Regions from separate parts of the Paenibacillus sp. FSL H3-0310 genome, predicted to be linked through region 2. Evidence: riboswitches for the same ligand, from Rfam matches in the RefSeq annotation. Region 2 holds a riboswitch; each other region holds the start of a gene.
The links. Region 2 has a riboswitch for cyclic di-AMP ahead of MHH63_RS23605 (C40 family peptidase). Riboswitches for the same ligand answer to the same signal wherever they lie in the genome.
Positions count from the first base shown of each region.

Region 1: another riboswitch for cyclic di-AMP. It lies ahead of MHH63_RS21485 (hypothetical protein); the one in region 2 lies ahead of MHH63_RS23605 (C40 family peptidase).
Region 3: another riboswitch for cyclic di-AMP. It lies ahead of MHH63_RS11625 (APC family permease); the one in region 2 lies ahead of MHH63_RS23605 (C40 family peptidase).

Region 1 covers NZ_JBBODC010000002.1:462,998-470,560, forward strand. Annotated here, with positions in the region: gene MHH63_RS21480 (hypothetical protein) at 1-154, opposite strand, end outside; cyclic di-AMP (ydaO/yuaA leader) riboswitch at 406-595, opposite strand; cyclic di-AMP (ydaO/yuaA leader) riboswitch at 1,015-1,179, shown strand; gene MHH63_RS21485 (hypothetical protein) at 1,260-1,802, shown strand; gene MHH63_RS21490 (hypothetical protein) at 1,817-2,338, shown strand; gene MHH63_RS21495 (hypothetical protein) at 2,379-2,831, shown strand; gene MHH63_RS21500 (hypothetical protein) at 3,291-3,479, opposite strand; gene MHH63_RS21505 (ABC transporter permease) at 3,514-4,794, opposite strand; gene MHH63_RS21510 (ABC transporter ATP-binding protein) at 4,787-5,689, opposite strand; gene MHH63_RS21515 (ATP-binding cassette domain-containing protein) at 5,694-6,623, opposite strand; gene MHH63_RS21520 (GntR family transcriptional regulator) at 6,642-7,037, opposite strand; gene MHH63_RS21525 (hypothetical protein) at 7,099-7,563, opposite strand, start outside.
Region 2 covers NZ_JBBODC010000002.1:942,962-950,524, forward strand. Annotated here, with positions in the region: gene MHH63_RS23575 (transglycosylase domain-containing protein) at 1-374, shown strand, start outside; gene MHH63_RS23580 (AbrB/MazE/SpoVT family DNA-binding domain-containing protein) at 579-1,052, shown strand; gene MHH63_RS23585 (YwhD family protein) at 1,132-1,638, opposite strand; gene MHH63_RS23590 (M1 family metallopeptidase) at 1,742-3,748, shown strand; gene MHH63_RS23595 (hypothetical protein) at 3,760-4,590, shown strand; cyclic di-AMP (ydaO/yuaA leader) riboswitch at 4,809-4,947, shown strand; gene MHH63_RS23600 (C40 family peptidase) at 5,005-5,433, shown strand; cyclic di-AMP (ydaO/yuaA leader) riboswitch at 5,796-5,938, shown strand; gene MHH63_RS23605 (C40 family peptidase) at 5,944-6,435, shown strand; gene MHH63_RS23610 (GNAT family N-acetyltransferase) at 6,625-7,110, shown strand; gene MHH63_RS23615 (c-type cytochrome) at 7,238-7,563, shown strand, end outside.
Region 3 covers NZ_JBBODC010000001.1:2,557,441-2,565,003, forward strand. Annotated here, with positions in the region: gene MHH63_RS11615 (DsbA family protein) at 1-643, shown strand, start outside; gene MHH63_RS11620 (disulfide oxidoreductase) at 640-1,104, shown strand; cyclic di-AMP (ydaO/yuaA leader) riboswitch at 1,299-1,458, shown strand; gene MHH63_RS11625 (APC family permease) at 1,582-3,399, shown strand; gene MHH63_RS11630 (iron-hydroxamate ABC transporter substrate-binding protein) at 3,603-4,610, shown strand; gene MHH63_RS11635 (FecCD family ABC transporter permease) at 4,830-5,885, shown strand; gene MHH63_RS11640 (FecCD family ABC transporter permease) at 5,885-6,919, shown strand; gene MHH63_RS11645 (ABC transporter ATP-binding protein) at 6,975-7,563, shown strand, end outside.

The DNA.
Region 1 (7,563 bases), 480 kb from region 2:
CCTGCTCAATCCCGAGCTCCTCAAGTAAAGCTTTCTCAGCCACATTGTTGGTTAATCCCGCCATCTTAATACCCCTGAACTTCAGAAGTTTAATGAAATGTTCTCCCGCCTTTGTAGGCGCACATACAAGCACATATTCATTCTGATCCGTCATCTTTTTTTCTCCTCCTGCTCATTTACAACAAGGAGGCAACGAAAATCTCCGAAAGGATGTTGACCTATCGTCATTTTCGGGCACAACCTAAAGCTCGGTTGTGTCACGTCATTAGACGCTGCCTTACAAATACCGCTAATGATGAATTTAGCGACCTCTTAGGGGAGGCCTCCATAAATGCTTTGCTTCTAAGAGCACAGCAAAAAGCCACAAAGGATCTCCTCTGTGGCTCGCTAGCGGTCACATTGCACTCATCCTCTCTCCATACGCTTACGAGGTTAGCTGTCGGATTCGGGCGGTGAGAGTCGCCCTACCTGTATAGATGCGAGCTCACTCACACCCTCTACAGGATTCACCCCATAATCGGCTTCCGACTCTCACATCGGCTGCCGATTGTTGGTTCCCCCGCTTTCCTTACCGGAAATTAAGCGGATCAAATATTCGATTGTCGTTGAAACAGGAGTAATCATACTCTTATGCACGAAGACTTGTAAAACCTGAATGATGCCAAAATAATGCAAATTAAAAACTATTTTCCCATTAGATAGCGCTTACTTGATATCTAATCTCTCTATATCTCTTGTTTACTCGAGTTTGGAGCGTTTAATCGCTATCTATAATACATGTGATTTTATTCACCTTTTTAGAGCGAAAATACTGCAAATTCCCATTATAGGTAGAAACGCAAGAAGCTGAGGCTGAGCGAGAAAGAGGCGCGATAACACGCCATAAATACCTATTTACCTCGTTTTTCAGTCGTAGTCGGCAGGATATGGTTAAAATTGCTCTAAAAGAACATTTTCCGTTTTTTACAGAAAATCTTGAAAAGAGTATGATTCGGGTTGAATCTAATTCATGAAAAACAATCAACGCTGAGTTCCTGCATTCGCAGGGAACGGGGGAACCATCAGGCCACCTGGCCTACTTGGGGTGAATCCAAAGGAGACTGCATAAGTCTCAATAGGTAGGGCGACTCTCACCGTCCGAATCCGACAGCTAACCTCGTAAGCGTAAAGAGAGAGACCCTTGATCCGCCACGCTTTGGCCCAGGTATATCTGCCTGTAATCCAAAACCGCAGCAGAGGTCCTCCTCTTGCTGCGGTTTTTGCGTTACCTGAGCTTATTAGGTGATAGCACGCTGGATGGGGTGAATGTTTTGAAGCACTATTATTTAGGGATACATCAAGGGCTGCTTGAGCCGATAAGTCTAAATTACGTTTGTTTCGGGGCCTTGTGGTTCGAAGAACATAATCACAGGTACATTGTAGGCTATGCATTTGGCCAGAACCAGATCCAAGCCCTTCGCCAGTTCAGCACACCTTCTTCTTGTAAAGACTGTTTAGACTCTAAGATTGTATATGAGATATATAAAAAAATTCGAGAACAACAGCAGCAGCAGGATTGGTCATCACACCAAAAGCTCCCGTGGTTTACAGCCTTCAAGGAGCCTTGGAAAGATGTAAGCGCCGGTTGGTATGTCTTGAGATCCCGCAGCACCTTTCCCTTACATCTATCTGTTATACGAAAAGAGAAGTTCCGACTATGGCTAGAGCATACCGCAGTCTGTGAGAATAAAATGGAAATGCTCGCTTGTGTAGAAAGGGCTAGTGTCACTCATCATGTAGACTTAAAGCTTTTGGAAATCTAAGGAGGAACCCTACTATGGACCAGCGCAGACTATCCCGCATTGAAGTATTTGTATTGGATGAACCCGAGCCTATTCACTATGGAATGGAAGGAGCTGAAGGCTGCCGTTATGGTATTCTGAAGCTCACCTGTAAGGGAGGCTGCAGTTGGGGGGCTTGTCTGATCTCTGCCAACACCAAAAATTTCGATCTCATTAAATGGAGTTCTTTTTTACGGGCCATCTGTCATTGCCGTCTTGAAGAAGCGCTGGACAAGGTCCGCCGCGAAGGTTCAGATTGGGAGCAGGTTAAGCTTGAGCTAGTTCAGGGTGCTTTGCAGGATTTAAAGGCCAAGCTCCAGGGTAAATCCTTGGCAGGGCATATTCAGCAAGGGCGTCTGTACAGTGTTGCAGCAGGGGGGAGCAATTCCAGAAGTGAACGGCTCTACTACAAGCCTTCAAAAGCTTTATCCACTGCCTCCCAGCAGAAACACAGTTGCCCGGAACCAGACACCGCCGATCTCATCAATAAATCCATCTCTTACTTTTCTATATTATAGATTCAAGCAAATCTCTCAATCTGAAAGGATCGTGTTCACCATGCCTGACCCCTTACCTCCCGAGTCCACCTACAGTACTAAATTTGCAGAGTGTGTTCAAAAGTATACTAATGAAGTCTACGTACTTAGTTCCATGTTGTTAGAACAATCTAATGAGGCAGACAAGATTACTATCCGCACCTTCACAGAGCTTCATAAAATATATCGTCAGGATGATTTTGATCCTCAGTTATTCTCTATCCACGCTTACCGCACTTGTATTCACCAGTGTGCTGATTCTTTTGCCCGGCGCTCCCTTCTATCGGCTAAGGCATTACCTTGGGAGGAACAGCTTGTGAAGGTCATGTGGTACGGCCTAAAGCTGCCTCTTTCTCAAATAAGCATTATTCTGCAAAAAAGTGTTCCCGCACTGAAAACACAGCTTAGAGCTCTACGGGAGCAGATGACCACCCAAACGGATATACTAACGAGCGCAAATCTTTCTATAATTTAGTCACTGACTAGAATTCAGACAATCTTTAAGCGCATGAAGCATCTAACGGACTCAGGAGCCTTTAATTGAAGCTTTTCCACAAATATGGCCGGCGTTCGGACTCCAGTAGAAATCCCGAGCGATGAACGTCTTGGATCGTCTTAAAGCAAGCCCTAATCATCTTCCACCAAGGCTTACGGACCCAGATGACGTTACTTACACGTTTATCGCCTTTTGAGCATAGTATCGGACTCCAGTGCAACTATTTGGTTAAAAGAGCTACTAATTCACCATTTTTCATGCCAATAGCAACTATAGTGTCCGATATCTTGCTAAATCTCGATGATTGCTGCATTTAAGTGCTGCTGGGTCCGTTAGCTATATCAGCTCGTATACAAAGAGATTGCCAACTCAAAAACGGGGATATCCCAGCAACCATAAACGGCTGTTAGGATACCCCCGAAAACTCAGTGCCTACTATTACGCTTTACTCTTACGCGCCTTACCGTACATCCACAATCCCGCCAACATCCCCACTATAGCAACACCAGTCAATACGCCTTGAACGAAATCCATAAAAGTGGAGCCATCCGGAAGCATTCTACTAACCGTAGCCAGCGATACCGAACTCATTAAAAGCATAATGGTATATTGTTCGCTTGTAGACATCATTAACACTCCTTAAAAGTTATATGAGGTCTTCTTAGATCTTGTAAGCTTTCATTGCTTTTCTGATTTCTTTAATACTTGGGCGTTTGCCGTACATCAGTACGCCGGTACGATAGATCTTGGCTGCCAGCCATCCGAAGATGAAGGTAGTCACAAGCAGGATCAGAAGCGATACAATGACTTGCCAGATCGCCACCTCGCCGACACCAATTCGGAGCAGCATCGTCAATGGTGAGGTGAAAGGCACATAACTCGCTATCTTAACCACTAGAGTATCTGCATTGGAGATACTGAACAGTGGAACATAGAACGCTACGAAGCCTAACATCATGATTGGCATTACCGCCTGACCGAGATCCTCCGTACGGCTGACAATCGAACCTACAGCCGCATACATCAAGGCATAGAGGAAGTAACCTAATACGTACAAGACAAATCCATAGAGCAGCAAGTTAATATTGAGCTGGCCTAAATCGAGATCAAAATCAGCCAATACAGTCGCATTATGTGGGAGCGTCAAATTGACGACGATCGCTGCGACAAAGATCCCAATTTGCAATATTCCTACTAGGAAAACACCGATAACTTTACCGAACATTTGCGCTAAAGGTGAGGCGCTTGTAATCAAAATCTCCATAATCCGCGAGCTTTTCTCAGAAGTTATCTCTGCGGCAATCATGTTGCCTGTCATCATAATGGACATAAAGAACAACATAAGCATGGCATATACGATAATGTAGTTAATGGCTGGAGTGTCCTCCTGAGAGCTTTCACTGCCACCGCCTGCGTTAAGCTGTTGTGTAGTAATCTGCACAGGCGTTGACATTGCAGCAATCTGTTCAGAGGTCAGCTTGTCGCCAACGATGAATTGTGTGTTTGCTTGCTGAAGTGCATTTTGGAGATAAACTTGCACATCTCCGTTTAGTTCCCCATCATTACTATGATAAGTAACGGGTGGAAGCCCTTCACCAGTAGGTTCCGCAAAAGTAACATAACCTTCTACGGTCTCTTCATCTAATGCTTTCTTTAACTCGGCATCCTCCGCAGAAGCATATTGTACTATCTTAGCCTGTGGCATGCCCTCTGGCGCAGTATAAGCCTTCAACAATTCTGCAACCTGATTTCCCTCTTCAGCAATCACAGCAATTTGAGTAACTTCACTTTTGGCCGAATCACCCTTAAACTGATCGATGATATAGGGAAGATTCATCCCTATGCTGAGCAATAATACTAGAATCAAAGTAGTAATCATAAATGATTTCGTTCTAACTTTATTTTTAAAGGTAAAGCCGATAATTGTCCCCATCTTATTCATTAGATTCACCCACCGCTCTGATAAAGATTTGGTTTAACGTAGGTTCCTTGATTTCAAAATGCTCCACTTCACCCTGTGCTATCGCCTGCTGTAAAATACGCTGTGCTGCACCGATCTCACTGATCGATAACAGATACCCACGCTCCAGCCGTTTAACTGCTGTAACACCTGCGATGGACTCCAAACCTTTTACCTCATTAGCTGTACGCAGCAATACTTCTTCCCGCGGGTAGCCATTCTTGATCGTGCGGATATCCCCTTGAACGACCGTATTGGATCGATCGAGAATCGTAATGTTACGGCATAGCTCTTCCACATGCTCCATCCGGTGCGTAGAGAAGAGGATACTTGTTCCCGAATCACGTAATTCTTTGACCGTATCTTTCAGCAGCTCCACGTTTACTGGATCCAGCCCGCTGAAAGCTTCATCTAGAATCAGAATCTGCGGCTTATGAACGACAGCGGCGATAAAGCCCATTTTTTGCTGATTTCCTTTGGAAAGCTCTTCTATTTTTTTATTGTAATAATCCGGAACCTCGAATCGATCCAGCCAATAGCGCAAGCTCTTATCTGCATCACTAGCTGACATCCCACGCAGGCGGGCCAAGTAAACGATTTGATCGCTGATCTTCACCTTAGGATATAGTCCACGTTCTTCGGGCAGATAACCCATAAGTTGCTGCAGTTCACTGTTGAAAGGTTTTCCGTTATACAAAATCTTGCCTTCATCAGGGTAGATTAGGCCGAGCACCATACGCATCGTGGTTGTTTTCCCCGCGCCGTTCGCCCCCAGTAATCCGTAAATTTCCCCTTTACCTACGGTTAGGTTAATTCCGTTTACTGCGGTTTTTTCTCCATATTGCTTAACTACACTTTCCAGCTTTAAGGCTTCCATTTCTCTAGTCCCCTCTCTTGTGGTCAATTAGAATAGGACGATGACCCTGTGTCCATAAACTTAATATTTCGTCCAGTTCCAAACTGCGGCTCTTGATAACCTTTACGCCCAAGTCATGAATGCGTTTCTCGTTTTCAGAAAATTGTTCTATGATAAAAGAAGCTACACCCGGTGTATCCATGGTAAAGTGCAAACCTCCTGGCAACTCAGCCGATAACTCCGCAAGCTCCTCTTCATCCGCAGCATTCACCCAAACCTCGGTCCAAGCACCGAACAGACTGTCTTTTTCAGCCATACCCAGCAGTTCTCCCCGATGCATAAGGACGATATAATCCGCCAGCCGTCGCACCTCATCCACAATGTGTGTGGAGATGATAATCGTTGCGTTGTGCTCATCCATATATTTACGAAGTGTCTCGATCATAATCTTCCAGGCAAAAGGATCAAGACCCGATGAAGGTTCATCCAATAGCAGCAGACTTGGCCGTGCCGCAAGTGCTGCAGCAATTTCGAATTTCCGGCGCTCCCCTTTAGACATCTTCGAAAGTCTCATATGATACGGAACCTCAAAGCGATCCATCAGCTCGTGAAAATACTGATCGTCCCAATTTGGATACCAATACTTCCGAAATCGTGCTGCCTCCTCTGCATTCCAGTGGTTCTCCTCAGTAATTGACGTTTCAGGAACATAGGCAATGGTCTGGCGAAGCTCCAGAGACAACCCGCTATCATACCTGTTCTCGAACCAATATATCTCGCCTTCCTCTGGATTAGTCAGCTGCATCAGCAGATTCAGCAGCGTGCTTTTGCCGGATCCATTCTGACCTACCAAAGCTGTAATATATCCTTTAGGCAGATTCAGGGTCAGTGGCCCTATCGTCTTGTTTCGCCGCCGTTTAAGTACATTCCGCAATTCTATAGCCATCTGTACCATATGAGTAAGCGCCCCCTCTCAATCCTTTTCTCTATACTTGCGTTCTACAATCTCCATAAAAATCTGTTCAAGTTCATCCTTGCTGCAATGTACCGATCGGGCGATATCCACTGCACTTTCAAGTGCTTTGCCAACCGTTTCACGTTTATATTCTTCCATGGCTCCGTCACCTACATGGGATACAAAGGTACCTGTTCCTTGTCGCGTTCGCAGCAAACCTTCGTTCTCCAGATCCTGATATACCCGCCGCACGGTAATTACACTGCATTTCAGATCTCCTGCGAACTCACGAATCGAGGGCAGCAGCGTACCTTCTGTAATGACTCCGCTAATGATTAATGATCTAAGCTGAGTCTCTATTTGATGATAGAGGGGCTCTGCACTATTTTCGTTGATTTGTACCGGTATCCACATTATTTACACCTCGCCTTCCACTCTAGCGTGCTAGAGCGCAGTCCTTGCCATTTCCGATTTTTTATATGAGATTGCGACTTTTCAGCCGATGTATAGTCCATTTAGAGAATAACTGCACAGATATTGTTCCCAGCAGAAGTGACCCCCACATGATCGGAGATAACAGCCCCCACTCCTTAGAATAGGAGATACTGTATAAGAACAAACTGCCTCCGCCCAGTGTAACTAGGAACGATGTTGCCCACGATAAAACTACGATAAGCAATGTTAGCCATAGATAAGCTTTGCCGCTAAAAAGATATTCAATAAAAATATATAGACCTGAGACCATGAATCCGAAGCCGAGCCAAGTAATCGCAAAAGCTATATACGATGGAACCGCCAGCTCTGCCCGAAAATTCTCTCCTAACAAGTAAATAATACCGAAGAATAACGTGCCATTTAGAGTAAAGGAGATCACACCCTGAAGTTTTCTCCGCAATAATATTACTGAAGCTGGAATCGGTAAAGTTCGTAAGTAAACCAA
Region 2 (7,563 bases):
CCCCGGAGCTATCCACGGCAGTCTGGGTTGGATACGACAAGGGGCGCGACATCGCAACTACCGACGGACGGCGTGCGGCTCCTATTTTCGCCCAATTTACTGAAAAAGCGCTGGAAAATGTCCCTCCAAAAATTTTCCCCATTCCAGATGGAGTGGTCAGCGTATACGTCAATCCACAATCCGGTAAACTTGCTACAGCAGCATGTCCCGACAAAGAACTGGAAACCTTTATTAGTGGAACTGAGCCCACCGAATACTGCGAATTGCATGGAACTGGCGCCGCTCCTGCTGTCGATGACACACAAAGCAAGGTTGATCCTGCGGAAGAGAACCGTTCCCTGTGGAAGAACATCAAACGCTGGTGGTTGAATTAGCCTCTTCATTTATATTGAAGGGGTTTTTCTTTTTTATAAGTTATATATTGTAGTAACAACAGAATTTCCAAATTCAAATATCACTTATCACATAAGGGATGTAACCGTTTTATTTATTATGCTTACCCCATTCTCTTAACTCTCAATTACTGCTATAATAGTTATTAGAAACCAAAATAAATTGATGTAAATGAGGGACATGGGATGAAGGATACAGGCATGATCCGGAGTTTAGACAGTCTTGGGAGAATTGTGGTTCCCGCAGAAATCCGTATGACGCGTAATATCGACATTGGTGATCCTATCGAATTTTTTGTTTTAGACGAAAAAATCATCGTCCTTAGGAAGTACACCTCGACAGAGTGTACATTTTGCAGAAGCCACGACCATGTCACCTACTATAAAGAGCAGTTTATTTGTAGCAGCTGTCTAAAAGAAATTGTCGATCCTGAACGCATGTCTCAATTGCCAGAGTCACGTGAGGATTTTGTTGTTGAGGCACCAGAGCACAACACCAGCATCCGAAAGTCGAAGACAGAGGAAATGTGCCAACGTCTGGAACAAGCTATTGAAGATCATCCCTATGCCAACCAAAAAGAACTTGCAGAAATCCTCGGGATTAGCCAAGCCAGAGTGAGTCAGCTCAAACGCAAGCTTAGCAGTACAAGCAAATCATAAATTAAAAAAGCTTCGACGCTCCTATTTCCGGAGGTCGAAGCTTTTTCTATATCGGATAACCCTTCTGGAGGCTCCTATACTATTCAGTCAGTGCAGCTTTAAGCTCATCTGAGGATGCATTCCACCATGCTTCATTATGAGAGATCAGAAGGGATTTGAGCGCCGACTTCTCAATGGCTCCAAGCCCTGCCACATCGATCTTGCGTTTAAGAGATGCATCCAGCTTATTGACATGCTCGGCAAGAATTTTCCATCCGCGGCGCGCTTCTGTATCAATCCACATTTCACAGGCTGTGATTCCACCATAAAATTGAGCTTCCAATGTACGGTCTACCGCTACCCATACCACCCAAACCTGTCTTCCATTCGGTACATCTTCACGATTCATGGAAAATTTAATTCCTTTTTCCACCTTGCTCTTGGCATGCATGGCACCGATATCAATAACCGCCACATCACCATCAATAATGACAGGTGAAACGTTGTTGAGATCTATAGAGCCTGCTCCAAAGCCTTTATGTTTACTTTTAGCGTTCACAATATTTAAGGCAATCTGTTTCTTGCCCTCCGGTTGTATGTTGTCCACGAGTGCACACCCTTCCTCTTACGAATAATTTAATTTTAGCTAATAATGCGGCGATTGCAAACATATACATCCCGTAGATGCTTGTCACGGGAGGAATCACACTATGAAGTCACTGTCATTAAAGTACATCATCTTTGCGACCCTGGCCATCCTCGCGCTGCTGGGAGGAGGAATATGGGCCTTTTCAGGGGATAGCTCAACAGCTTCTGTTACTAGCTTTGCTTCAAAAGAGGCCAAGTCCTCCAGCGGCACAGCGCCTGCAGCCGTACCACAGCAGGTATTGCCTGAGAGCGCACCCGTCCCGGCAGAGGAGGCTTTAAGCCAGCGGGTAGTCGAGTATCACATTGATGTCCAGCTTGTTCCTGACACAGAAACCTTAAAAGCTTCTGAGACAGTAACCTGGACACACCCCGGAGTAAAGCCAGTAAGTGATTTATATTTTCACATGTATCCAAATGCATTCGCCTCATCAGATACCACCTTTATGAAGGAATCCGGGGGGACGCTCAGAGGCGACAGCATGCCTGAGAACGGCTTCGGAAATATGACGCTGACCGATCTGCGCACGACAGAGGGAACTTCGCTAATGCAAAGAGTGCAATATGTTCAACCTGATGACGGCAATATCAACGATAAGACGCTTCTAAAGGTACATCTTCCTCAGCCTGTTAATGGTGGGGAAAGTGTAACACTTAAGCTTCAGTATGAAGTCCAGCTGCCCAAAATCTTTGCTCGCATGGGTGCTTCAGGTAACTTCGTTATGGCTGGGCAATGGTTCCCTAAGCTTAGTGTATACGAGCCTAAGGGCACACGCGGAGTTAAAGAAGAAGGCTGGGACCTGCATCAGTATCACGGGACCTCTGAGTTTTACAGTGATTTTGGCATCTTTAATGTAACGATTGCCGTTCCTTCCAACTATACGGTGGCTGCGACCGGATTTCCTGTAAAAAATGCCAAGCTCAAACAAGATCAAAAAATATATCAGTTCTACGCCGATGATGTCCACGACTTCGCTTGGGCTGCATCCCCTGATTTTACAGTAGCAGAGGAAGCTTTCTCTACGCCGGAAGTGCCTGGAGTACGAATTAAGGTGTATCTCGACCCACTGCACAAAGACTTACAAGAGCGTTACCTTCAAGCTGCCAAGGCTGCCCTGACCTACTTCAGCAAATGGTATGGCCCTTATCCCTACTCTACGCTGTCTATTATCGTCCCACCTAAGGAGGGAAACGGCGCTGGAGGAATGGAATATCCTACCCTTATTACAGCCTTTGGGGCCGCAGATTCTTCGCCAGATACCTCACTTGAAAGAACCGTCATTCATGAGATCGGCCATCAATACTTCTACGGTATGGTAGCCAGCAATGAATTCGAGGAGGCCTGGCTGGATGAAAGCTTTACTTCCTATGCCGAAGACAGACTTATGGAACAAGAATACGGTATCAAGTCTAATTTGCCTTTACAGGCCAGCCTGGTAACTATACCTGAGCCGTTAAATCTGGAAACGTGGAAATATGCAGGGGCGGATTCCTATAGCCGAAATGTTTATATCCGCGGCAAGCTTGTACTTAAAGATATCGAACGCCAGGTAGGTACCAAAGCAATGAACAACATCATGTCCTCCTACGCTCGTAAGTTCCGTTTCCAGCATCCCGCTACGTCAGATTTTCAGAAAGTCGTTGAGAAGGTAACCAAAAAATCATGGCAGGCCTATTTCGATGATTACATTTATGGTGATGGTGCGCCTGACTTCTCAGTAGATACGATTACTTTTAAAAAAAATAACAGCGGCGATGCTCAAAGCTACGAATCATTAGTGAAGATTTCAAATAAAGGGAGCCATTACGTTGATGTTCCCGTGAAATTCACATTCGCCGACAGCTCTTCGGTGCAGCGGGTCTGGAACGGTGAAGGAGCAGAGACTACGTTTCAATTGTTAAGCGATAAGCCTCTTCTCTCTGCTGAGATTGACCCTGAGCATTCCATCTTATTGGAGAGCAAACATTTAAACAACTTTAGGCTGGCGGAAATAGAGCCCAAGACGCTCTCTCGCTGGACGTTAAGTGTAACTAAACTACTTGAAACCGTGCTCGGAACTCTTGTCTGGTGAGGTGAATGATTGTGAGAACATCGATAACCCGCGGCTGGCAAAGCATGAAGGAGCAATTTTATATTTTAATTCTGCTCTTCATCTACCGACTGCTCTGGGGCTACTTTATGTATGGTTTCATCCGATCTGCTATTATTCCAATTCTACTGCGCTATCCAGATAAAGACGCCGGCGGCAGCGGTATGGGCAGACTGTTGTATTATATCGAGGGACAGTTCAGCTTGAATACTGACCCTGCGATACGCACTTGGTTATGGATGCTTCTAGGACTTGTTGTCTTGCGACTTCTGCTTTCTCCTTTCATAAGGGCAGGATTGCTGCATGAGCTGCACCAGGAGCGAAAGGGCGAGCGCGGGTTGTTCTTTTTCCCCGGCATGAAGATCTATGGACTACCTGTCTTAGTCTTTAGCCTAATCGAATGGGTGCTGACCCTGCTGCCGCTTTACTGGCTTGCTCCAAAAATGTACGGGCTGTTCTTATCCTCTTTGTTTAACTACACTTTGTTACTTCATTTAGTACCATACGTATTGGCATGGCTTATATATATTTTTATCGTGCGCCTGTTTCTTCTATATATGCAGTTTGGTTACACCGGCGGTACAGGAATGTTCTCCTCACTGTTCATCTGCTTGCGGTCACTGATTCCTGCTATAGGTGTTTCCATTGTACTTGGTGCGGGAGGCTTGCTCTTACTGCTAGTGTGCGGACTGACGGGTCTGTTCTGTCCCGGCCTGCCGGCACTTATAATACGGCAAATCTCACCACTACCTTCTACGCTCTTAAAAATGTGGGGAATCTCTGCACAATATCATCTATGGTGTAGCAAAGCATTTCCACAATAAATTAACCTTATTTGACGTAATAAAAAGGTCCCAATTCCTGTATTCAGGAGCTGGGACTTTTTCTCATTACGGATAACTTAAGAGTATTTGCAAAATCATAAAAGCTCTGTTACAATAAGTCCTGTGCTATTAGTAACAATTTTGTAATCAATTGAAACGATTCCTACATAACTAAATGTATTTATCGTAAGTGTAACTGTCGAAACGTCATTCTCTTGGTGCTTAACACGCCTAATTCCTTTGCACCGGGAAGTGGGGGAACCATATTTTGGGTGAATTGATCTCGCTTTACAGGGATCATAGGGAATCTTCTACCGAACCCTTAAGCTAACCTCGCAGGCCTTGGAAGGAGTACATCTTTTGAAAAGACATAATTTAAGAAAAAAATGCGTCGCTGCGGCGCTAGGACTTGTAATGGCATTATCTATTGGTGGAGGAAGCGCCTTTGCCGACTCTAAGATGGACACTGTAATCTCAAAGACTATTGGAGTTGCCTATAAAACCGGAGGTACAAGCACTGCCGGATTTGATTGCTCTGGATTTACAAAATATGTATTCAAGAATGTGGGTCTTACTTTACCTCGTACATCAAAAGCTCAATATAGCGTTGGAACTGCTGTATCCAAAAGCAATCTGCGTTCTGGTGATCTAGTGTTCTTTAACACACTTGGCAATGGAGTATCCCATGTCGGCATTTATGTTGGAAACGGAAAATTCGCACAATCGTCCTCTTCGCGTGGAGTGACCATCACTTCACTCAGTCAGGCCTACTGGGCCAATCGTTATGTTGGCGCTAAAAGAGTAATGAGTACTTCAGCTTATCAAGCTGTAGCCTTCGATTGAAACCTTCCTCACAACTATAACCTCATAATTACAACTATATGAACCTGAATCTGATTATTCCCGTAATCAAATTCGGGTTTTTCTTTTTTCCATAATATATTTTTACACTAATAGAGCCCAATTGAAACACGTTTATTTGATAAAAATTGCAATTATATTAAAAATTAGGTCATTATTAACGCTTACATATGCCTTTCTACCGTAAAAATGCCAATTTTTCTGCATTAATATGTTAAAAACGATTGCCAAGCGGCTTTCTGTTTGTTACAATTAGCGCAGTGAGATTTTAGTAACATTTTTGTAATCATTAAGTTGTTATTTACAAAGGTTTTGTCATGTATTGATTACAAGCTAATCCTAATCAACAGTATGAGCCGAGTTTCCTAACTATTAGGAAAACGGGGGAACCAACTTTGGGTGAATTGACCTCCATTATATAGAGGGGTCATAGGGGACCTTCAACCGAACCCTTAAGCTAACCTCGTAGGCATTTGGAAGGGGTATACACTTTTGAAGAAGAAGTTAGCAGCAGCAGTACTAAGCTTTTCCATCATCCTCACCATCGGAGCAGGAAGCGCTTTCGCAGATTCCAAAATGGATAAAGTGATTGACAAGGCCATCGGTACTAAATACGTATCCGGCGGTATATCCACTAACGGATTTGATTGCTCCGGATTTACAATGTATGTGTTTGATAAGATTGGCATTAACCTTCCACACCAATCAGGTTCCCAATATCAAATGGGCACAGCAATCTCCCGTGATGATATAAGAGCCGGAGATCTTGTATTCTTCAATACAAGTGGCAAAGGTGTCTCCCATGTCGGCATTTATGTCGGTGAAGGTAAGTTCGCACACGCTTCTACCTCACGCGGTGTTACGATTAGCTCTCTGAGTGATAGCTACTACGTGAAACGCTACGTTGGTGCTAAGCGCATTATGAGCACAGACGCTTACCAATCGGTTGCTGCTGAATCGGAAGACAATGATGATGTTCAATAAGTAACGTACATAGGCTCTTTTCCAAGGTAACTCTTGGAGGAGAGCTTGTTTTTTTGTCTTATTACTTATTTACCCCTCTCATAATTTGTAAAACATTCCTCTCATATAAAGTTTCTGAGTCGAACCTCCCCCATTTTGTATATAATTAGTAATATAGCAATGTCCTCGTGAAAGGAGATCGTTGACTTTATGATAAATCCCTCGGTAACTTTTCATGTTGTTCCTATGGAGGCAATTCACGGAGAAGCTATTTGTAAGTGGAGCTATACGCCCCCATATAATATTTATGGCTGGATGCCGTGGGAGCAGATGCAGGCTCTTGGCATCGAGTTTGGCGATCCGCAGCTCCGGGAGGAACAATATATCTCCATATTAAATGAACAAGAGGTTTTGTGCGGATTCGCACAGTTGTTCCCGATGGAAGGAGTCGTCCGTTTAGGAGTTGGGATGCGCCCCGATCTATGCGGCCATGGTTTAGGCAAACTATTCGTAGATGCCATCGTCCAGACAGCCTTGAGTCGTTATCCTGATCGAGAGATAGATCTAGAAGTCCTGACCTGGAACCAACGCGCCATTCGAACTTATCAAAAATGTGGATTTACGATTACAGATACGTATGAACGCCGCACACCTACAGGAGACAAACCTTTTTATTGCATGGTCTATGACAAATGATATTAAATACCAGATATTTCATAAGAATGATTGTATTCTCGTTCATTTTTTTGTCACAAACCCTATGATAACGCTTCACCATAAGCTATAATGTAGGGAGCAGCTTACATAGAAGGGACGAATTGGGATGCAGAAATGGATCATGAGCGGTTTGTTTTTTGCCGCCTGTGCCTTTGCGGTAGTACTCATGTTTACACTTCCGGGTAAAGAAGAGGTAGCGGAAGAAAATAAGCCCACGATGCCGGTAGTTCAACTGGACGCAGCAAAGGCAGAAGCAACCGTGAAAGCCAGCTGTATCACCTGTCACGGCGATCAGCTTCAAGGTGGAGTTGGACCAAGTCTTCAGAATGAAGGCGGCCAGCATGACGCTGAGGAAATCTACAGCATCGTCACCAAAGGACGTGGTCAAATGCCTTCCTTTAAGGAGAAGCTAGCCCCTGAAGAGATCGCCAA
Region 3 (7,563 bases), on a different contig from region 2:
AATAGCTGTAGTAGTTATCATTTTTGTTGGATTGTTTATGTTAGCTTCGAAAGATGCAGCAAAGAATGTCTCTACAGGAGAACCGGTAGAATTCAATTACAGTGAGCTACCTAGGATTGGTAATGAGGATGCACCTGTTAAGCTTGTTGAATTTGGTGATTTCAAATGTCCAGCTTGTTCCCAATTTGCTGGCTCCATGAAACCGAAAATTGTTCAAGATTTTGTCAACGAGGGAAAAGCAGCTCTTTACTTTGTAAATATGGCTTTCGTTGGTCCTGACTCTGAGACAGCTTCACTAGCTGCATTGTCTGTATACCATCAGAATAAGGATGAATTCTGGAAGTTCTATGATGCTGTGTATGCGCAGCAAGGGGATGAGAGCGTGGAATGGGCGACTGAGGATTTCTTGGTAAGCCTTGCTGAAAAAGAGAAATTAGCGATCGATTACGATCTGTTGCGTAAAGACATCCAAGAGAAAACTTATGCAGATGAGCTGAAGAAAGACATTCAGTTGGCAACTGACTCAGGCGTGACAACTACGCCTTCGCTCTACATTAATGGAGTGAAAACGGCTGAACCTTTCGATATTGAAGCGATTACATCTGAAATTAACACCGCCGCAAAAGCAGTGGAGGCAAAGTGACAAAATTCCTATCTTTTTGCAAGCGTAACTGCCTCTATCTGGCCTGGTTCGTCTCTTTGGTTGCTGTAGCTGGTAGCTTGTATTTAAGTGAAGTCTTGAAGTATGAACCTTGTAAGCTTTGCTGGTTTCAGCGGATTTTTATGTATCCGCAGTTATTTTTGTTGGGAATTGCCACTTTCCGTGGAGATAAGCGCATCATTCCTTATGTGCTTCCATTAAGTTTGATTGGTGGCAGTATCTCAATCTATCATTATGCGGAACAGAAGATTCCAGCGTTAAGTAAAGTTCTACCTTGTACAGTTGGTGTTCCTTGTAATAAAGATTACTTGAACTACTTCGGATTTATAACGATTCCTTTGTTAGCTTTAATCGCTTTTGCTCTAATAAGTCTCCTTCTTTGGTATGGACGTAGGGAAGAAGAAGTGATTGAAGTAGATGCTGAGGAGAGCTTAGGATTTTAGTTTTTACTTTGGAAGGTACAAAAAAGCTGAAAAGGTATTAAAATCACGGGCTAGAGGGATAATTGAAGATAATGAAAGAGAGCATCCAATAAGACGCTATATTTGAGCTTATTGGATGTTTTTTCATTCTTTTTTCATTTTTTTCAACGCTTTACTGTAGGCACTTTGTAGACTAATATTAGACCTTGTGAGAAGTTGAATATGCGCTGAATTTTCTTAGGAAAAACGGGGGAACCAAACTTGGCATTCATGCCAATGGGGTGAATCGGAACCGGGTCGAACAGACCTCTACCGTAGGGCTATAACCACAGCCCGAATCCGCCAGCTAACCTCGTAAGCAAGGTGGGAAAATGACCATGCATAAGCATGCGGATCATTTCCGTATGCTTATTTTGTGTCTGCATTTATGAAATCCACCGATGAAAACAGCGCACGGAAATTCCGTTTCAGCTCCCAAAGAAAGGAACTGTATCCACCATGGTAAGCAAGGTAAAACGACTATTGATCGGACGTCCGATGAAGTCGAATGAACTCGATCATGAAAAGTTATCCAAGGTTAAAGCACTGGCTGTTCTGTCTTCTGATGCGCTCTCGTCTGTAGCCTACGGAACGGAACAAATTCTGATTGTACTAGTGGCTGCCGGGTTTACTGCCATCTGGTATTCCCTGCCAATTGCATTAGCCGTATTGGGCCTGCTGGCCATCCTGATTTTATCCTATCGGCAGACGATTTTTGCTTATCCGCAAGGAGGCGGAGCTTATATCGTAGCCAAGAGTAATCTTGGTATTCCGACAGGGCTGCTCGCTGGGGGTTCATTATTGGTGGATTACATTCTTACCGTAGCGGTTAGTGCCTCGGCAGGGACGGATGCGATCACATCGGCTTTTCCAAGTCTTCATAATCATACTGTTCTCATCGCTGTATCTGTTATCGTTTTATTAACAATCATTAATCTTCGCGGAGTGACTGAATCGGCTTCATTTATCGCAATTCCAGTGTATTTGTTTGTGGTTTCGATTGTTGTTCTGATTATCTCCGGTATCGTTAAATATGCAATGGGTGGCGCGCATGCGAATGTTCCTGAAATAGGCAGCGCCGTATCTAATGTAAGTTTGTTTCTACTATTAAAAGCGTTTAGCTCTGGTTGTTCAGCCCTAACGGGGGTTGAGGCCGTATCTAATGCGATCCCAAACTTTAAGGCACCGGCTGAGAAAAATGCAGCCAAGACGCTAATGATCATGGGACTTATCCTTGGCTTTATGTTTACCGGAATCACTGTGCTGGCATATTGGTATGGTATTGTGCCAGATGAAAAGGCTACGGTTGTCTCTCAGATCGCTGAATCGACCTTTGGCCGTGGCGGATTGTACTTTTTCATTCAAGGGATTACAGCAGTGATTTTGTTCTTGGCAGCTAATACAGCATATTCAGCGTTTCCGCTGCTCGCCTTTATGTTTGCAAAAGATAAATATCTGCCACATGCATTTATGGTCCGTGGTGACCGCCTGGGCTTCTCAAACGGCATTATTTTTCTAGGAGTTATGTCTATCATACTTGTGACTGCATTCCATGGGAATACGGAAGGTTTGATTCCACTATATGCGGTAGGCGTGTTCATTCCTTTTACCTTATCCCAACTGGGGATGATGGTGCATTGGATCAAAACAAGACCCGCTGGATGGGTGAAAAGATTTGTAGTAAATACCATCGGTATGCTGACTACATTGACGATTACGCTTATATTTATCATTACTAAATTCTCGAGCGTATGGATGGCATTCATTTTCTTACCTGCTGTAATGTTCGTGTTCCACCGTATTCATAAGCATTATTTGAATACTGCGGATCAACTGCGTATATGTCCGGCTACTGATAAACCTGTAATTAAAGGAAGTACTGTAGTTGTTCCTGTTGCAGGGGTTACACGTGCTGTATTACATTCCATCAGCTATGCGAAGTCTCTAACAGATAATGTTGTTGCTGTGTATGTAGGCTTTGATGAAGAAGACATTCATAAGATGGAGCAACGGTGGGAGGAATGGAATCCAGGTGTACGCCTGATTGTTCTTCGTTCCAGATATCGTAGTATCATTCGTCCGTTAGTGAAGTTTATCGATACGGTAGAGTGGAAGACCGCTGCGACGGATCACATCACGATTCTGATTCCACAGTTTATTACCAAACATTGGTGGCAAGCCGTGCTTCATAATCAGACCAGCTTTTTAATCCGCTCGTATCTAATGAATCAAAAGGACGTTGTAGTAGCGACTGTCCCGTATCATTTAAATAAATAAGTAGAAGATTAAAGATGAGGTTATATCCGGAACGTTCGGAATATAACCTCTTTTGTATTTTATATGAAGGAAATTGTTGCAAATCCACAGAATTTGAAATTTATATGTTGACACAGAGAATGAGAATCAATATCATTTAAAAGTGAAGCAGAGGTAAAGGTCACCTTTGAATATCAAAGCAGTTACATATAGGAGGGTTTTTAATGTTTTGGCTTAACAGAAAAAGATCAGGAAGCATGAAAGTGACGATGAGCGGACTAATAGTGATGACGCTAATACTTTCCGCTTGTGGTAATAATAATGCTGAAAGCTCATCAAATGCAGGAACAGCGCCTACAACAGCGCCTACAGCAGAATCTACAGAGGCACCTGCTGCACCTAAGACGTTAACAGATGCAATGGGTCATAAAGTAACGATTCCGGCTAATCCACAGCGCGTTCTGGGTTCATATTTGGAAGACTCTTTGGTAACTCTGGGTGTAACTCCAGTAGCTCAATGGTCAGTTACAAACGGCGTTCAGGATTATCTGGCCACTGAATTGAAGGATGTTCCTACAATTAGTTACGACCTTCCGTTAGAGGCTGTAACCAGCTTTGCTCCGGATCTTATTATCATCCCATCGGAGTCTTCTGTTCAGAACGGGATTTACGATCAGTTGAATAAGATTGCACCCACTTATGTAATTGGGGATGAACTAAATCAAGATTGGCGCAAATCGTTGCTCAAGATGGGTGAGATTTTGAACAAAACCCCTGAAGCAGAAAAAGCCATTAAAGATTATGATGTTAAAGCAGCGGCTGCGAAAGAACAGCTTGCAGGAGCTATTGGACAAGAGTCCGCGGCTATTTTATGGTTGGTGCAAAAAAACTTCTATATTGTAGACGAAACCCGCAGCAGTGGAGCTGTATTATATACAGACCTTGGCGTAACGCTGCCTAACTTAGTAACAGAGATCCCAGTAGGAACAAGAGCAACTTGGAATCCGATCTCACTAGAGAAGCTTTCTGAGCTGACCGCAGATCATATTTTCCTTGTAAATAGTGATAAGACTGAGGGTTTGGAGATCCTAGATAGTGCAATCTGGAAGGGCATCCCAGCTGTAAAAGCTGGAAATGTGCATGAAATGAGCTCAACAAGCAGCTGGCTTTACAGTGGTGCGAACGCTGGCAGAAAAATCATTGACGATGTGCTAAAAAGTCTTGTGAAATAAAAGTCGTAATTCACCATGAATGAGACTGATCATTTCGGTGGGGAAGAGCGTGCAGATCAAGTATCTCGGGATACAAAGATCTGCACCATTTTTTTATAAACCAACCCATAGTACGGAAAAATCGATCCTGCAATTGTACAACATAAATATTTTTGCGATAATGAGAATGATTGTTGTTATCATATAAACCATTGTAACTATTGAATAAGGAGACGACTCATGGTTTCACCCTCAGATTTCGCAAATCGTATTAAAAATGAACCCAAAAAAGCTCTACATACCCGACCGGCAGCTGCCATTGGTATTCTTATTTTTGGACTTGCTGCCATTGCCTTCGGATTGGCACTTTCGGTCTCAGTAGGTGCAGCAGATATCAAGTTAGCTACGGTATGGGAAGCTATATTTCATTTCAATCCAGATTTACAAAAACATCAGGTAATTAGAGAACTGCGATTTCCACGTGCTATTGCTGGCGCCTTAGTCGGTGCTTGCTTCGCAGTAGCAGGGGCTATCATGCAGGGGATGACAAGAAACCCGCTTGCGGATTCAGGGCTGTTAGGCTTGAATGCAGGAGCAGGGGTAGCGCTGGCCATAGTATTTGCTTTTGCACCCTCACTCTCATTCACTTCACTAATGTTGTATTGCTTTATCGGTGCCGCTGTGGCCTCTTTTATCGTATTCGGAATCGGTTCGCTTTCTTTTAATGGCCTGACCCCCTTGCGATTGACATTAGCAGGTTCGGCTGTTAGTGCTTTATTGGTTGCTATTAGTCAGGGAGTAGCTATTCTTTTCAACTTATCTCAGGACATAGCCTTCTGGTTAGCTGGTGGGATGGGTGGAGCTAGCTGGACTCAGATCAAGATTATATTCCCTTGGGTGGCCGTAGCCTTAATTGCAGCAATGATGTTATCACGATCCGTCACATTGCTCAGCTTAGGAAGAGAAGTAGCGGTTGGTCTGGGGCAGCGGACAAGGATAGTTCAATTGGCATGTATGATTGTTGTGGTTATCTTAGCTGGAAGCGCGGTTTCAACGGTTGGCCCGATTGCTTTTATAGGACTAATTATTCCACATGTTACACGTTATTTCGTTGGAGTGGACTACCGCTGGATTATCCCTTGCTCGGCAGTTCTAGGGAGCTTATTGATTATCTTTGCAGATATTGCCGCAAGAATGATAAATGCACCTTATGAGACACCGCTAGGAGCTTTAATTGCCATCATCGGCGTACCGTTCTTTATTTATTTAGCGAGTAAGCGGAAGGGGGAGCTGTAATGCCCAAATTAACCCTTACTCCAGATGAAAAAGAACGCCGCACACGCGCCTTAACGGTGTTAGCGCTCCTTGCTATACTGATCGTCGTTGTGTTTATAGTCAGTATGAATACAGGGTTTATGCGTCTATCCCCACTAGAGGTATTACATACACTCATGGGTGATGGAACACATCAGCAAAAGCTTATTTTATTTGATTTCAGATTACCCCGCATCGTAATTTCATTGTTAGTTGGAGCGGGCTTTGCAGTATCGGGCTGTATTCTACAAAGTCTCGCACGTAATGCACTCGCTGAACCGGCTACGCTGGGCATAAGTGCTGGTGCAGGTTTTGCGGTAATCATTTTTATCTCGTTTTTTCCGGCTACAACAGCAGCTCCGGTATTTGTCTTGCCTCTCCTAGCGCTTGGTGGGGCTGGCCTGACCGCAGCTTTAATCTATATTCTTGCCTACCGGAAGGCAGATGGTCTGTCTCCTACAAGGCTGATCCTTATCGGGATTGCGGTCGCTGCAGGAATCAATGCTTGCCAGCTTGTATTGGCACTTAGGCTTGATCCTAATAATTATCAATTTGTAGCTACTTGGATCGCCGGGAAAATATGGGGTGGGGATTGGAGATTCGTCCTTGCTTTGCTGCCTTGGATCGCGATTCTGTTACCGTTCGCCTTCTATAAAGCCCGGGTTCTAAATGTATTGAATCTAGGGGACCATACTTCATTAGGTCTAGGAATGCGTGTGGAGAAGGAACGTATTCTCCTTCTGGTAACAGCCGTAGCGCTTGCCGGCTCCTGCGTCGCGGTAAGCGGAGGTATTGGCTTCGTCGGCCTGATAGCACCACACCTGGCTCGCAGGCTCGTGGGACCCCGCCATCAAGTGTTATTACCTGCTAGTGCTTTGACAGGGGCGCTTCTTATGATTACCGCTGATACCATCGGCAGATGGGTGCTGCAACCTGCGGAAGTTCCGACTGGCATTGTGGTTGCGATTATTGGCGCACCTTACTTTTTATATTTACTCGCCAAGTCTAAAGCGTAAATTAGTTCATACTTAGGAGCATAGCTCCATAAAACTTTTAAGGGAGTTGTAGATCATGTCAGAACGTTTGAATACAGAAGAATTAAGTATTGGGTATGCAGAGGCTACTATAGTTAAAGGCTTGAACTTGTCTATCCCTACGGGAAAAATCACCGCACTAGTGGGCGCTAACGGCTCCGGTAAATCTACAATCCTCAAAACGATGGCCCGGATTATGAAGCCGAAGAGTGGCACCGTAATGCTGGACGGCAAATCGATTCATAACTTTTCAACTAAAGAGGTTGCTCGTCAGCTAGCGATTCTACCGCAGAACCCAACGGCTCCTGACGGTCTGACGGTATCTGAGCTGGTCAGTTACGGTCGCTTCCCTCATCAAAAGGGATTTGGCACGATGACCGCAGAAGATCGCAACATCATCTCCAATGCCATCTCTGTTACGGGCATGGAATCTTTTCATGATCGCCCTATTGACCGTCTCTCTGGTGGACAACGTCAACGCGCTTGGATCGCTATGGCGTTAGCTCAAGAAACAGATATTTTATTCCTTGACGAGCCTACAACGTTTCTAGATATGGCGCATCAGCTCGAAGTTCTTCAGCTTTTGCAAAAGCTGAATGAGGAAGAAGGCCGTACCATCATCATGG